3 regions of the Salipiger bruguierae genome follow, and region 2 is predicted to be linked to each of the others. Evidence: riboswitches for the same ligand, from Rfam matches in the RefSeq annotation. Region 2 holds a riboswitch; each other region holds the start of a gene.
The links. A riboswitch is a leader RNA that binds a small molecule or an ion and turns the genes downstream of it on or off. The one in region 2 is predicted to bind cobalamin.

Region 1 (5,048 bases), 280 kb from region 2:
ACAACGAGCCCGGCCGCGCCTATTACTTCGGCCTGACCAAGACCTTCTGATCCGAAGACCATCAGGGAGAGAAAACAAAGCGCCGCCTGCAACTTGCGGGCGGCGCTTCATGTTGATCGACGCGGCATTTCGCGCGACCCGAACATGAAAAAGCGGCGCCCGGGTCTCCGGCCGCGGCTCTGGAAGGTCAGCCCGGGATCAGAAGTCCCAGTCCTCGTCCTCGGTCGCGACCGCCTTGCCGATCACGTAGGACGAGCCAGAGCCCGAGAAGAAGTCGTGGTTCTCGCTGTCGGGGCTCAGCGCCGCCAGGATCGCCGGGTTCACCTCTGCGGCCTCTGGCGGGAAAAGCGCCTCGAAACCAAGATTCTGCAGCGCCTTGTTCGCGTTATAGTGGAGGAAGGCCTTCACCTCCTCGCTCAGACCGATGCCGTCGTAGAGCTCCTCGGTGTAGCGCGCCTCGATGTCGTAGAGCTCGAACAGCAGCGAGAAGGCGTAATCCTTCAGCTCGGCCTTGCGCTCGGCGCTCTCGCGCTCCAGCGCGCGCTGGAACTTGTAGCCGATGTAATAGCCGTGCACCGCCTCGTCGCGGATGATCAGGCGGATCAGGTCGGCGGTGTTGGTCAGCTTGGCGCGGCTCGACCAGTACATCGGCAGGTAGAAGCCCGAGTAGAACAGGAAGCTCTCGAGGAAGACCGAGGCGATCTTGCGCTTCAGCGGGTCGGCCCCGGCGGCATAGGTCTCGAGCACGGCGCGGGCCTTGGCCTGCAGGTGCGGGTTCTCGTCCGACCAGCGGAAGGCCTCGTCGACCTCGCGCGTCGAGCAGAGCGTCGAGAAGATCGAGCTGTAGCTGCGCGCGTGCACCGCTTCCATGAAGGCGATGTTGGTCAGCACCGCCTCTTCGTGGGGGGTCTGCGCATCGGGCATCATCGCCGGCGCGCCGACCGAGTTCTGGATCGTGTCGAGCAGCGTCAGGCCGGTGAAGACGCGGATGGTCAGCTGCTTCTCGGCGTCGGTCAGCGTCGCCCAGCTCTGCACGTCGTTCGACAGCGGCACCTTCTCGGGCAGCCAGAAATTGACGGTCAGGCGGTTCCAGACCTCGAGGTCCTTGTCATCCTGCAGCCGGTTCCAGTTGATCGCCCGCGGCACGGCGGGGGAAGTGACGGTGTCCTTCATGGCGGATCATCCCATTCGCGGGCCTTCGGCCCTCAGTCAGACGGAGCGCGCGCCCGCGCCCCTTTTCATCTTTCGAAAAATACTCCGGGGGTGCGGGGGCAGCGCCCCCGCGTCATCCCCTCAGAGCGTGCAGGACACGCAGCCCTGCACCTCGGTGCCCTCGAGCGCGGTCTGGCGCAGGCGCACGTAGTAGATCGTCTTGATCCCCTTCTTCCACGCGTAGATCTGCGCGCGGTTGATGTCCCGCGTCGTCGCCTCGGCGGGGAAGAACAGCGTCAGCGACAGGCCCTGGTCGACGTGCTCGGTGGCCGCGGCATAGGTGTCGATGAGCTTTTCCGGGCCGATCTCGTAGGCGTCGCGGTAATACTCGAGGTTGTCGTTGTTCATGAAGGCGGCCGGGTAGTAGACGCGGCCGATCTTGCCTTCCTTGCGGATCTCGATCTTCGACACGATCGGGTGGATCGAGGAGGTCGAGTTGTTGATGTAGCTGATCGAGCCGGTCGGCGGCACCGCCTGCAGGTTGCGGTTGTAGAGCCCGTGCGCCATCACGTCGGCCTTCAGCGCCTCCCAGTCGGCGCGGGTGGGCAAGGCGATACCGTCGAAGAGCGCGGTGACGGTCTCGCTCTCGGGCAGCCAGTCGCGGGTGACGTACTTGTCGAAGAAGCTGCCGTCGGCGTACTTGGACGCCTCGAAGCCCTTGAAGGTCATGCCCCGTTCCTGCGCCATCGCGCAGGAGGCGCGCAGCGCGTGATAGGCCACGGCGGCGAAGTAGACCGAGGTGAACTCGACGCCTTCGTCGGAGCCGTAGTGGACGTGCTCGCGGGCGAGGTAGCCGTGCAGGTTCATCTGCCCGAGGCCGATCGCGCGGCTCTCGTCGTTGCCGCGGCGGATCGAGGGCACGCTGTCGATCGCCGACATTTCCGACACCGCGGTCAGCGCGCGGATCGCGGTCTCGATCGAGGCGCCGAAATCGGGGCCATCCATGGTCTTGGCGATGTTCATCGAGCCGAGGTTGCACGAGATGTCGGTGCCGAGCCTGGAATAGCTCAGGTCGTCGTTGAACTCCGACGCCTCGGCCACCTGCAGGATCTCCGAGCAGAGGTTCGACATGGTGATCCGGCCCGCCACCGGGTTCGCCGCGTTCACCGTGTCCTCGAACATGATGTAGGGATAGCCGCTCTCGAACTGGATCTCGGCCAGCGTCTGGAAGAAGGCGCGGGCGTTGATCTTGGTCTTGCGGATGCGCTTGTCCTCGACCATCTCCTCGTATTTCTCGCTGACCGAGATCTCGGAGAAGGGCACGCCGTAGACCTTCTGCACGTCATGCGGCGAGAAGAGGTACATCGGCTCGTTGCGCTTGGCGAGTTCGAAGGTCACGTCGGGGATGACCACGCCAAGGCTGAGGGTCTTGATGCGGATCTTCTCGTCGGCGTTCTCGCGCTTGGTGTCGAGGAACTTCAGGATGTCGGGATGGTGCGCGTTGAGATAGACCGCGCCCGCGCCCTGGCGGGCACCGAGCTGGTTGGCGTAGGAGAAGCTGTCCTCGAGCAGCTTCATCACCGGGATCACGCCCGAGGACTGGTTCTCGATGCCCTTGATCGGCGCGCCGGCCTCGCGGATGTTGGTCAGCATCAGGGCGACGCCGCCGCCGCGCTTCGAGAGCTGCAGCGACGAGTTGATCGCCCGCCCGATGCTTTCCATGTTGTCCTCGATGCGCAGCAGGAAGCAGGAGATCAGCTCGCCCCGGCTCTTCTTGCCTGCGTTGAGGAAGGTCGGCGTGGCGGGCTGGAACCGGCCCGAGAGCATCTCTTCCATGAAGGACATGGCCAGCGCCTCGTCGCCGCGCGCCAGCGCGAGCGCGACCATCACCACGCGGTCCTCGTAGCGCTCGAGGAAGCGTTTCCCGTCGCGGGTCTTCAGCGTGTAGGAGGTGTAGTACTTGAACGCGCCGAGGAAGGTCGGGAAGCGGAACTTCTTGGCAAAGGCCGCGTCCCAGATCTTCTGCAGGAAGGCGGGCGCGTACTGCTCGAGCACCTCCGCCTCGTAATAGCCTTCCTCGACGAGGTAGCCGAGCTTTTCCGTCAGCGAGTGGAAGAACACGGTGTTCTGGTTCACGTGCTGCAGGAAGTACTGCCGTGCCGCCATGCGGTCGGCCTCGAAGCGGATGTTGCCGTCCGCGTCGTAGAGGTTCAGCATGGCGTTGAGCGCGTGGTAGTCCAGCGTCTCGTTCAGGCGGTCAAGCATGGGGTCCCCCAGAAAGCGTCGAGCCCGTCGTTGACGCGGGCGAAATCCTTGGTCGTTCCCGCCAGCTCGAAGGAATAGAGCAGGGGGACGTTGCATTTTTGCGCAATGACACGGCCGGCGAGCGCGAAGGTCTCGCCGAAATTGCGGTTGCCGCCGGCAATCACGCCGCGCAGCAGCGCGCGGCGGGCCGGGTCGTTGAGAAAGCGGATCACCTGTTTCGGCACCGCGCCGCGCCCCTCGCCATCGGCGTAGGTCGGGCAGATCAGCACGAAGGGATCGAGCGTCTCGGGCGTCATCTCCTTGGGCGACACCGGGATGCGCGCCCCCGCCCGGCCGAGGCTGGCGACGAAGCGCGCGGTGTTGCCGCTGGCAGAGGAGAAGTAGACGAGCCCCGACATGCCCGGTCCCGCCGTGCTCAGTTCGCGAGGCGCGCGATCAGATCCGGGCGGAAGCCCGACCAGTGATCGTCGCCGAAGGTCACGACGGGCGCCTGGCGGTAGCCGAGTTCGGTGACCAGCGACATCGCCGCGTCGTCCTCGGTGAGGTCGATCACGTTGTAGTCCAGCCCCTTGGCGTCGAGCGCGCGGGTGGTGGCGGTGCACTGCACGCAGGCGGGTTTCGAGTAGACGGTGATCATGCTCTTGCGTCCTCAGCTTGGAAGGCGGCGACGCGTCACCGGGCGGGGCCTGCCCGCCGCGTTTTCGCACGCCCCGAACCCTCCGTTCGTGGTCATTCAGTCGGGCCTTCGGCAGGTCTCCTGGCTTGGCGGGTCGTGGTTCCGGCCGCGCCTTCCCGGGGTGTCCCAGTGGCTCTCGGGGCCTTCACTCGCCGCTTACAGTTGCGGGGGCAGCACCGGGTTTCCACCGGTTTCCCTCTTAGCGCCGCGCCGGGCCGTCGCCCGACTCGATGAACCGAAAAGCAACTATATCTAGAACACCGCAGCCCAATTGCGTCAATATGCTGTTGTGCGAGGGCGGGCTCAAATAAATCGAGCTGCCCGCAACTGCAGCATGTGTGCCACGGTGGAGCCCGCCCGGAGCCCGTGTGGAAAGGGCCTTCCGCCCGGCCATGCAATGAGGACAAGACGGCTCTGCAGGATTGTGCGTTGTCCGGGGCGGGGGCGGCGCGTAGATATCCCCCTGTCGACGCGGCAACGCGTCAAACGATTTCCCGGGGTCTTTCTCCTCCTCCCTCAACCCCGGAAATCTGCGGCGACCCTTCTCCTCCTCCCTTGGGGTCGCCGCACCTCCCCCTCCTGCGACGACTTTTCCGGCGACGAATTTTTCGGCATCCGTCGATCCGGCCGCCTCTGTGCGCGGTTTTCGCGCCCGCCATCTGGCCTTCGCCCGCCGCGCTGCCTATGCAGGCGCAAAAGGCTCCGCCGTTCCAGCAGGATATCCCCATGCCGCATATCGTCCTCGTCGCCACCGGCGGCACCATCGCTTCCTTCGCCGCCACCGAGGGCGGGCCGGTCAGCGCCGGGCTGAGCGGCGACGCGCTGCTGCAGAGCCTGCACGCGCCGCTGCCGGGGATCACCGTCGAGGTCGACAATTTCACCGTCGCAGGCAGCAACGCGCTGACGCTGGAGGCGGTGCACGGCGTCTGCCGCCACATCGACGCGCGGCTGTCCG
Region 2 (5,048 bases):
CGGGCAGCGGCTCGAGATCGAGGGTTTCATGGCCCCTCCGCTGAAGGCCGAGAGCCACTTCTTCGTGCTGACCAAGATGCCCATGGCCGTCTGCCCCTTCTGCGAGACCGAGGCCGAGTGGCCGAACGACATCGTCGCCGTCTACACCAAGCGCATCGTCGACGTGACGCCCTTCAACGTGAAGATCGTCACCAGCGGCGTGCTCGAGCTTGGCGCCTACACCGATCCCGAGACCGGCTTCGTCAGCATGATGCGGCTCACCGACGCGACCTACGGCTGAGCCGCGCATGTCCCTGCCGCTTTCGATCACCGGCCTGACCGTGCGCAGCCCGCGCGGCCGGGTGCTTCTCGAGCTGCCCGCGCTCTCCGCCGGGCCGGGCGCGCTGATCGGCATTCGCGGCGCCTCGGGCGCGGGCAAGTCGACGCTGCTCTACGCGCTTGCCGGGCTACTCGACCGCGCCGAGGGGGCGGTGCGCTGGGGCGGGACCGACCTCCTGTCGCTCAGCGCCGAGCGCCGCGCCCGCTTCCGCGCCGCGACGATCGGCATGATCTTCCAGGACTTCATGCTGTTCGAGGAACTCGATGCGCTGGACAATGCCGCGCTGACCGCGCTCTTCCGCCCCCGTGCCGAGCGCGCCGCGCTGCGCGCGCGGGCGCGGGAGCGGCTGGCGGCGCTTGGCCTCACCGACACCGGGCGCCGCGTCACCAGCTTCTCGGGCGGCGAACGCCAGCGCGTCGCCATCGCCCGCGCCATGGCCGCCGAGGCGCCGGTGCTGCTGGCCGACGAGCCCACCGCCAGCCTCGACCGCGCCAATGCCGACAGGCTGGTGGATGATCTCGTCACGCTGGTCCGCACGCAGGGCACCACGCTCGTCGCGGTGAGCCACGACGCCGCGCTGCTCGAGCGCATGGACCGGGTGCTGACGATCTCCGGCGGGCAGGTCGTTGCCGACGAGGGGGCCACATGCGCCTGATCTGGGACAGCCTGCCGCCGCTGGCGCAGGACCTTGCATTGCTTGGCCTGCTGCTCATGCCCGCGGTGCTGACCGGGCTCGTGGTGCTGCGCGGCTATGCGCCCTGGCCGCTGCTGCGCGGCTTTCTCGGGCGCTTCCGCTGGAGCGCCGCGCTTTTCGTGCTGCTGATCGCCATCTCGACCGGCATGGGCATCGGGCTGCTCGCGCAGGAGCGCGGGCTGCGTCACGGCACGGCGCAGGCGGCGGACAAGTTCGATCTCGTCGTCGCGGCACCCGGCAGCGAGCTGACCGCGCTCTTCGCCTCGGTCTTCCTGCAGCCCTCGGACATGGGGCTGGTGCCGGGCGAGGCCTATGCCGCGATCGCCGCGCATGAGCAGGTGTCGATCGCCGCGCCGCTGGCCTTCGGCGACAGCTACGGCGCGGCGCCGGTGGTCGGCACCACGGCGGAGTTCCTGCGCCACCTCTCGGAGGGCCGGATCGACGGGCGGCTCTGGGAGGACCACGCCGAGGCGGTGGTGGGCGCGCTGGTGCCGCTGGAGATCGGCGCGGCGTTCACCCCGGCGCATGGCGTCGGCGATGCCGCCGACCCCGAGGCGCACGGCGGGCATGGGGACGAAGAGGAGCACGGGGGAGACCATGACCACGGCGACGGCATCACCGTCGTCGGGCGCATGGCGGCCACCGGCACGCCCTGGGACCGCGCGATCCTGATCCCGGTGGAATACGTCTGGGAGATCCATGGCCTTGCCAATGGCCACGCCCCGGAGCGCGCGGCGCAGATCGGTCCGCCTTTCGATCCCGGGTATTTCCCCGGCACCCCCGCCGTGGTGGTGCGCGCGACCGAGCTCTGGGCCAATTACGCGCTGCGCTCGGAGTTCACCCGCGACGGCGAGACCATGGCCTTCTTCCCCGGCGCAGTGCTCTCGGGGCTCTACCGGGTGATGGGCGACGTGCGGCAGGCGATGTCGCTGATGGCGCTGGTCACGCAGGGGCTGGTGGCGGCGAGCGTGCTGATGGCGCTCTTCATCCTCACCCGGCTCTTCCGGCGGCAGATCGCGCTGTTGCGCGCGCTCGGCGCGCCGCGGCGCTTCGTCTTCGCCACGGTCTGGGCGCTCTGCGCGGCGCTGCTGCTGGCCGGGGCGCTGCTGGGCGTTCTGACCGGCTGGGGCGCGGCGATGCTGCTCTCGCAGCTGGTCAGCGCGCGCACCGGCATCGCCCTCTCGGCGCCGCTCGGCTGGGCCGAGATGCAGGTGCTCGCGGGCTTCGTCTCGTCCGCCATGCTGCTCTCGCTGCTGCCCGCCGCGCTGGTGCTGCGCCAGCCGGTGGTGGACGGGCTGCGCAGCTGACCCGCGCCCCCGCCGGTTGAGCCCGCGCGCCCGCCCTCTCCTGTCCGCTTCTGATTGTTGCGCGTGCCGCGGCGAGCGGCTATGCCGTGGCTGCTTCGGTTCCGGGCGGCCTGCCGCCCGGTGAATAGGGAATGCGGTGCGGGCCCCGGCCCAATTCCGCGACTGCCCCCGCAACTGTAGGCGGAGAGCGACGCCGGACCATGTCACTGCCTTTCGGGGCGGGAAGACCCGGCCAAGCGAGGACCCGCGAGTCAGGAGACCTGCCGAGGCCGATCACCCAGTCCCGGCGCGGGGAGCGCCGAGGGCGACGGACCTTCCGTAGAGGTGGCATCACGCTAACCGTCTGCGGTGGGGGACTCCCTTCCGACGACAGAAAAAACGGAGAAGGGACGATGAAGCACCCATATCTTTCCGGCCTGCGGACCGCGACTGCCCTTACGGCAGTCAGCCTCTCGGGCGCGGCCTTCGCGCAGGAGGGCTACGATCTCGGCACGCTCACCCTCAGCGCCAACCGCGGCGAGAGCACCGAGATTGCGCGCAGCGGCGTTACGGTCGAGGTGGTCACCAAGGAAGACCTCGACAGCACCGGCGAGACGCTGCTGGCCGACTACCTCGCCCGCCTGCCCGGCGTCAGCGTCTCGAGCAACGGCGGCATCGGCGGCACCTCGACGGTGTTCATCCGCGGCCTTCCGGGCAAGTATGTCGGCGTCTACGTCGACGGCATCGACGTGACCGACACCTCGGGGCCGCAGATCCAGTATGATTTCGGCACGCTGACCACCGCCGACGTCAGCCGCATCGAGGTGCTGAAGGGCTCGCAATCGGCGCTCTACGGCTCGGAGGCGATCGGCGGGGTGATCAACATCACCACCAACCGCGCCACCGAGGACGGGCTGAGCCAGAGCGTCGCCGCCGAATACGGCAGCTACAACACCGCCAAGCTGAGCTACAACCTCAGCTACCTCGGGACCCGCGGCATCTTTGCCACGACCCTGAGCCGGATCACCACCGACGGTTTCTCGGCCGCCGACGAGGATGACGGCAACAAGGAAGAGGACGGGCACGAGGCCACGCGGCTCAGCTTCTCGGGCGATTACGCGCTGACCGACACCGTGACCGTCGGCGGCGCGGCCTTCTGGCAGAAGCGCGACAGCGAGTACGACGAGTTCGGCCCGGTCGACGGCACCACCGACGACCTGTCGGAAAGCGAGGAGCACGGGCTGCGTGCCTTCGTCCGCTTTGCGACCGGCACGGTGAGCCACGAGATCTCGGCGCAGTATTACGACATCGACCGCAAGCTGTCGGGCACGACGGCGTGGGGGCCGTTCGAGTACCCCTACGAGGGCGAGCGGCGCGGGCTGGCCTACGAGGGGCAGGCCGAGCTATCCGCCGCGACGCTGACCTTCGGCGCCGACGCCACGCGCGAGAACTTCGATGCGGGCGGCACCGATGGCGAGCAGGACACGCTGGGCCTCTGGGCGCAGGCCGACTGGCACCTGTCGGAGGCGGTCGAGCTGGTGACCGTGCTGCGCCACGACGACCATTCGGATTACGGCGGCAAGACCACGGGCCGCGTCTCGCTGGCCTACCTGCCAAGCCCCGACCTCACGCTGCGCGCCAGCGTCGGCACCGGCTTCCGCACGCCGTCGCTCTACGAGCGCTACGACGGCTGGTCCGGCAACCGCGACCTGACGCCCGAGACCTCGATCAGCTACGAGCTCGGGGCCGAGCAGCGCTTTGCCGGCGGCTTTGCCAGCGCGACGCTGTTCCGGACCGAGATCACCGACCTCATCACCGCGCCGGCGCCCGCCTATGTCTACGTCCAGAGCGAGGGCACGAGCTGGACGCAGGGGCTCGAGCTGAAGGCCGGCACGCAGCTGACCGACCGGATCGACCTTGCCGCGGCCTATACCTGGACCGACAGCGAGGATGCCGCCTCGGGCGAGCGCATCGCCGGCGTGCCGCTGCGCGACACCGCGCTGACGCTGGATGCCGAGATCACCGATGCGCTGCGCAGCGCCTTCACCGTGCGCCATGTCTCGGGGCTGCGCGACGCGAGCTACGCGCTCGACGACTACACCGTCGCCGACGTGAACCTGCGCTACGCTCTCACCGACAGCGCCGAGATCTACCTGCGGGTCGAGAACCTCTTCGACGAGGACTACCAGGTGGTGACCGGCTACGGCACCTCGGACCGCGCCGCCTATTTCGGCGTCCGGGCGAGCTTCTGATGCTGCGGCGCGCGCTGATCGGCCTTTGCCTGCTCGCGGCCCCGGGCCTTGCCCCGGCCGCGGCGCAGGCGGCCCCGGCGCGCGTCGTGTCGATGAACCTCTGCACCGACCAGCTGGCCATGCTGCTCGCCGCCCCCGGCCAGCTCGTCTCGGTCTCGGCGCTTGCGCGTGACCCGATGAGCTCGGCCATGGCGGCGGAGGCGATGGCCTATCCGGTGAACCACGGACAGGCCGAGGAGGTCTGGCTGATGCAGCCCGATCTCGTGGTGGTCGGCGCCTATACCGCGCAGGCGGCGGCGCAGATGCTCGAGCGGCTCGGCACCCCGGTGCTGCGCCTCGAGCCCGCCCACGGGCTCGGCGACGTGCCCGCTCTCCTTCGCACGCTCGGCGCCGCCATGGGGCGCCAGGCCCGCGCCGAGGCGCTGGTTGCCGAGTTCGAGACCCGGCTCGCCGCCCTGCGCGAGGATGTCCGCCGCCGCCCCTCGGTGGCGCTCTAC
Region 3 (5,048 bases), 110 kb from region 2:
CGCCGACACGCTCCAGCCCGATCCCTTCGCGCTGGTCGAGGCGGCGCGCATCCTCTGCGCCGAGGGGTTCGAGGTGTTTCCCTATACCACCGAGGACCTGATCGTGGGCGAGAAGCTGCTCGAGGCGGGCTGCGAGGTGCTGATGCCCTGGGGCGCGCCGATCGGCTCGGGGCAGGGGCTGCGCCACCGCGAGGCGCTGCGGACGATGCGGGCGCATTTCAAGGGTGTGCCGCTGGTCATCGATGCCGGGATCGGCGCGCCAAGCCAGGCGATGGAGGCGATGGAGATGGGGTTTGACGCGGTGCTGCTGAACACCGCCGTGGCCCGCGCGCTCGACCCGGTGGCCATGGCCCGCGCCTTCGGGCAGGCGGTCTCGGCGGGGCGGCTCGCACACACGGCGGGGCTGATGGGCCCGCGCGACATGGCCGTGGCCTCGACCCCGGTCTTCGGCATGGCGGAGCTGGCATGATGAAACTCGACCCGTTCTACCTCATCGTCGGCCATGTCAGCGCGCTGGAACTGCTGGTCCCGCACGGCGTCAAGCTGGTGCAGCTGCGGCTCAAGGACCTGCCCGAGACCGAATTGCGCCGCCAGATCGCAAGGGCGCGCGACATCTGCGCCGTCCATGGCGCGGAGCTCGTGGTCAACGACCACTGGCGCCTCGCGCTCGACCTGCGCTGCCGCACTGTCCACCTCGGGCAGGAGGACATGGAAAGCGCCGATTTCCCTGCGCTGCGCCGGGCCGGGGTGCGGGTCGGGCTCTCGACCCATGACGAGGCCGAGCTCGAGCGCGCGCTGGCGCTGGATCCGGCCTACGTGGCGCTGGGGCCGGTCTACCCGACGCTGCTCAAGCAGATGCCATGGGCGCCGCAGGGGCTTGCGCGGGTGCGCGACTGGAAGCGCCGGGTGGGCGACCTGCCGCTGGTCGGCATCGGCGGGCTGACCCCCGAGCGCCTGCCGGGTCTCTTCGCCGCCGGCGCCGACAGCGCCGCGGTGGTCACCGACATCCAGCAGGCCGCCGACCCCGAGGCGCGCTGCCGCGAATGGATCGCCGCGACGCGCCGGGTGCCGGCATGAGCCGCTACGCGCGGCAGACCTGCCTGCCCGGCGTGGGCGAGGAGGGACAGGCGCGGCTGACCGAGGCGCGGGTGCTGGTGGTCGGGGCCGGGGGGCTTGGCTCGGCGCTGCTGCCGCTGCTGGCGGGGGCAGGGGTCGGCGCGCTGCGGATCGTCGATCCCGACACGGTGGAGGAGAGCAACCTGCACCGCCAGACGCTCTACCGCATGGAGGACATCGGCCGTGCCAAGGCCGCGGTCGCCGCCGAACGCCTCGCCGCCCTCAACCCCGATTGCGTTGCCACCGCGCTCGTCGCGCGGCTCGACCCGGTGCTCGCTCGGGCGGAAATGGCCGGCGCGCAGGTGGTGGTGGATGCCGCCGACAGCGTGGCCGTGACCTATGCCCTCTCGGACCTCTGCCTTGCGGCGGGGGTGCCGCTGGTCAGCGCCTCGGTGGTCGGCAGGGCGGGCCATGTCGGCGGCTTCTGCGGCGGCGCGCCGAGCTATCGCGCGGTGTTTCCCGACCTGCCGGGGCAGATGCAGAGCTGCGCCAGCGCCGGGGTGATGGGGCCGGTGGTCGCCAGCCTCGGCGCGTTGCAGGCGCAGATGGTGCTCGCGGTGCTGCTGGGACAGGCGCCCTCGCCGCTGGGGCAGATGCTGACGCTCGACGCCGCGAGCTGGCGCGTCTCGGGCTTCCGCTTCGACGCCGCGCCCGAGCCCGAGGCGGCGCTGCCGCGGATTGTCGGCCTCGGAGAGATCACCCGCGCCGACCGGGTGATCGAGCTGCGCGGGCCGGACGAGGCGCCGGACCTGCCCGTGCCCTGGGCCGAGCGAGGGGGCGCGCCGGTGCAGCCCGGAGAGGGCGGCGGGCGGACCGTCTTTGCCTGCGCCACCGGCCTCAGGGCCTGGCGCGCCGCGCGCGCCGTCGTCGCGGCGGGGGGGCGCGAGGTGGCGGTGCTGGCGACGGGGTGAGGGCGCTAGGCGCCGGAGCCGTCCCGGCGCAGCAGATAGGTGTCCATGATCCAGCCGTGCCGCGCGCGCGCCTCGGCGCGGCGCGCGGCAATCTCGGCCCCGACCTCCGCGAGCGGACCCGCGCAGAGAAGCTGCGCCGGGCTGCCGAGATAGGCGCCCCACCAGATGCGCAGCCCCTCGGGATCGAGCGCGCGGAAGCTGCAGTTGCCGTCGAGCATGACGACCAGCGTCTCCTCGCCTTCGGGCCAGCCCTCGTCGCGCAGCCGCCGCCCTGTGGTGATCCGCACCGCGCCGTTCACCTCGTTCAGCGGGATGGCATGGGCGGCGGTCAGCGCCTGGATCGCGGTGATGCCGGGGATCACCCGCAGCGCCGGGCGCGGCTCGAGCCGTCCGGCGATGCGGATGGTGCTGTCGTAGAGCGACGGGTCGCCCCAGACCAGCAGCGCCACCGGCCCCTCCGGCGCGGGCTCGAGCGCGGCGCACCAGCGCCGGCCGATCTCGTCATGCCAGGCCTCGACGCGGGCGGCATAGGGCAGGTCGGGGTCGCGCTCGGGGTAGTCAAAGACGCGGATCTCGGCCTGCGTGCCCGAGGCATCGAGGATCGCCCGGCGCAGCGCCAGAAGCTCCTCCTTGTCCTCGCCCTTGCGCGGCAGCAGCACCACAGCCGCATCGCGCAGCGCCTGCATCCCGCCCAGCGTCACGTGGCCGGGGCTGCCGGTGCCGATGCCGACGAGCCAGAGATCGCGGATCATGATTGGTTCTTTCCCTTGGGTGCGGTCCGGACCCCTCGCAGGGCCCGGACCCGTGCTCATGCGCTTCTCAGGCCGCGTAGAGCCGCGGCGCGAAGACCCGGCCGAACCCGGTGTTGCGCAGCGATTTCGCCGCGGCGAGCGCCGCGAGATCGGCCAGCGGCTCGATCAGCAGAACCAGCATGTAGGCCCCGCCGAAGGTCACCACCGACTGCAAGGTCGCGGCCGAGACGCCCTGGCCGTAGAAAACCCAGAAGGCGACCCAGGCCACGACACCCGCCTGGAAGGCGCCCGAGAGCTTCAGCACGTCGGCGTAGCTCAGATCGACATAGGCCGTGCCCTCGGGCACCACCCGGCGCGCCAGCGCCGAGGTGGCAAAGAGCGGCACCAGCAGCGTCGTGACGTTGACGAAATACATCGGCAGGTCGGTGGGCGCGAAGAAGAGCCCCTGCACCAGCAGGCCAAGCGCCAGACCCAGCGCCGCGGGCGCGACGCCGAGCAGCAGGAAGAGCGTCGAGCCGAGGATGAAATGCACCTCCGAGACGCCGACAGGGAAATGCGGCAGGACCTCGAAGAAGACGAAGGTGCCGATCGCCGCGATCAGGCTGCGGGCGGTGAAGAAGATCAGGTCGGTGCGCGCGATGTCACGCGCGGCCTGCCGGGCGGTGAAGCCCGCGGCGCCTGCCGCGGTGACGGCGGCGAGGGCCATCTTGGCGCCGTCGACGACGCCGGGTTCGATATGCATGTGCGTTCCTTTTTCAATGTGCTGCCCCTCCGGCAGCGGGTGGCCCCTGGGGGCGGGAAAGGCGGTCGCATGGTAGGTCTCCTGGCTCGCGGGTCGCGGCGCCTCGGTCCTTCCCGGCAGGTCTGCCAGTGGGTCTTCCTCGGCACTCTCCGCCTACAGTTGCGGGGGCAGCCCGGGCCTCTCACCCGGTTCCCTTGCGCCCCTTGCGGGACACCATGCGGGGTCTTGGCTCAGCGGGTCTCTGCGGGGCTGCGGTCCTCCTCTGTCGGGCAGTCTCGGCGGGGTCCGGAGGCAGGGGCCTCCTCCGCCGCGATGAGGTGAAAGAAGGTCCCCGTGACGCGGCCCCGGCGCGAGCCGGTCTCGGCCACCGCCGCGCCATCGGCGTCGGAAACGGCGGCGAGCGGCGCGTCGGGCTGCTCGAGAATGGTGGAATAGTGGAACTCGTGCCCGCGCAGCGCCGTCCCCGCGTCAAAGCCGGCCATCGGCGCGCAGAGCACCGCCCGGCGGTAGCCGAGGTGGAACTTCCGCGCCGCGTAGCTGGTCACCAGCCCGAGCAGCCCGGCCATCCGGTGCCGCGTGCCATCCTTGTCGATCAGCGCCTCTCCCAGCGCCATGTAGCCGCCGCACTCGCCATGCACGGGCTTCGTCTGCGCATGGTGGCGCAGCCCGGTGCGGAAACCCTCGGCCTCCGCGAGCCGCCCGGCGTGCAACTCGGGATAGCCGCCTGGCAGCCAGACGAGGTCGGCCTCCGCCGCCGGCGCCTCGTCGGCCAACGGCGAGAAGGGCAGGATCTCGGCCCCCGCCGCGCGCCAGCCCTCGAGCAGGTGCGGGTAGGTGAAGGAGAAGGCCGCGTCCCGCGCGAGCGCGATGCGCTGCGCCGGGGGGCGGGGCAGCGGTGGCGGGTCCTGCGGCAGGGGCTTGCCCGCGGCGGCGGCGCGGATCGTGCCGAGGTCGACATGGGCGCGCAGGAAGTCGGCATAGCCCGCGATGGCCGCCTCGAGGTCCGGGTGCTCGGCCGCCTGGATGAGGCCGAGGTGGCGCTCGGGCAGGGTCAGGTCGCCCCGCCGGGGCAGCACGCCCAGCACCGGCAGCCCGGCGCGCTCCATGCCCAGCCGGGTGAGCCGCTCGTGCCGGGGCGAGGCGACGCGGTTGAGGATCACCCCGGCGAAGGGCAGGTCGGGCATGTACCGGCGGAACCCCAGCGCCGTAGCGGCGGCGGATTGCGCCTGCCCGCCCACGTCGAGCACCAGCACCACCGGCCAGCCCATGGCCCGCGCCGTCTCGGCGCTGCTGCCGAAGCCCTGCTGGCCGCGCGTCGCGACCCCGTCGTAGAGCCCCATCGAGCCCTCGGCGAGGCAGATGTCCGCCCCCGCCGCCTGTCCGGCGATCGCCTGCCAGAGCCCGGGCCCCATGGCCCAGCCATCGAGGTTGAAGCTCGGCCGCCCGCAGGCCGCGTGGTGGAAGGCCGGGTCGATGTAGTCGGGGCCGGACTTGAAGGGCTGCATCGCGAGCCCGTCCTCGGCCAGC

Region 1: it holds a riboswitch for cobalamin, as region 2 does, so the genes downstream of both, nrdH (glutaredoxin-like protein NrdH) here and PVT71_RS21375 (TonB-dependent receptor) in region 2, are expected to answer to the same signal.
Region 3: it holds a riboswitch for cobalamin, as region 2 does, so the genes downstream of both, PVT71_RS20835 (energy-coupling factor ABC transporter permease) here and PVT71_RS21375 (TonB-dependent receptor) in region 2, are expected to answer to the same signal.

Annotation. Positions count from the first base shown of each region.
Region 1 is NZ_CP123385.1:23,782-28,829, forward strand. Features, by position in the region: gene PVT71_RS14360 (FepA family TonB-dependent siderophore receptor) at 1-50, shown strand, start outside; gene nrdF (class 1b ribonucleoside-diphosphate reductase subunit beta) at 199-1,173, opposite strand; gene nrdE (class 1b ribonucleoside-diphosphate reductase subunit alpha) at 1,294-3,417, opposite strand; gene nrdI (class Ib ribonucleoside-diphosphate reductase assembly flavoprotein NrdI) at 3,402-3,815, opposite strand; gene nrdH (glutaredoxin-like protein NrdH) at 3,833-4,054, opposite strand; cobalamin riboswitch at 4,147-4,348, opposite strand; gene PVT71_RS14385 (asparaginase) at 4,820-5,048, shown strand, end outside.
Region 2 is NZ_CP123385.1:1,501,902-1,506,949, reverse strand. Features, by position in the region: gene PVT71_RS21390 (hypothetical protein) at 1-280, shown strand, start outside; gene PVT71_RS21385 (ATP-binding cassette domain-containing protein) at 288-974, shown strand; gene PVT71_RS21380 (FtsX-like permease family protein) at 965-2,320, shown strand; cobalamin riboswitch at 2,400-2,603, shown strand; gene PVT71_RS21375 (TonB-dependent receptor) at 2,713-4,551, shown strand; gene PVT71_RS21370 (ABC transporter substrate-binding protein) at 4,551-5,048, shown strand, end outside.
Region 3 is NZ_CP123385.1:1,388,569-1,393,616, forward strand. Features, by position in the region: gene PVT71_RS20815 (thiazole synthase) at 1-469, shown strand, start outside; gene PVT71_RS20820 (thiamine phosphate synthase) at 469-1,077, shown strand; gene PVT71_RS20825 (HesA/MoeB/ThiF family protein) at 1,074-2,027, shown strand; gene cobF (precorrin-6A synthase (deacetylating)) at 2,033-2,779, opposite strand; gene PVT71_RS20835 (energy-coupling factor ABC transporter permease) at 2,847-3,521, opposite strand; cobalamin riboswitch at 3,575-3,754, opposite strand; gene PVT71_RS20840 (cobyrinate a,c-diamide synthase) at 3,752-5,048, opposite strand, start outside.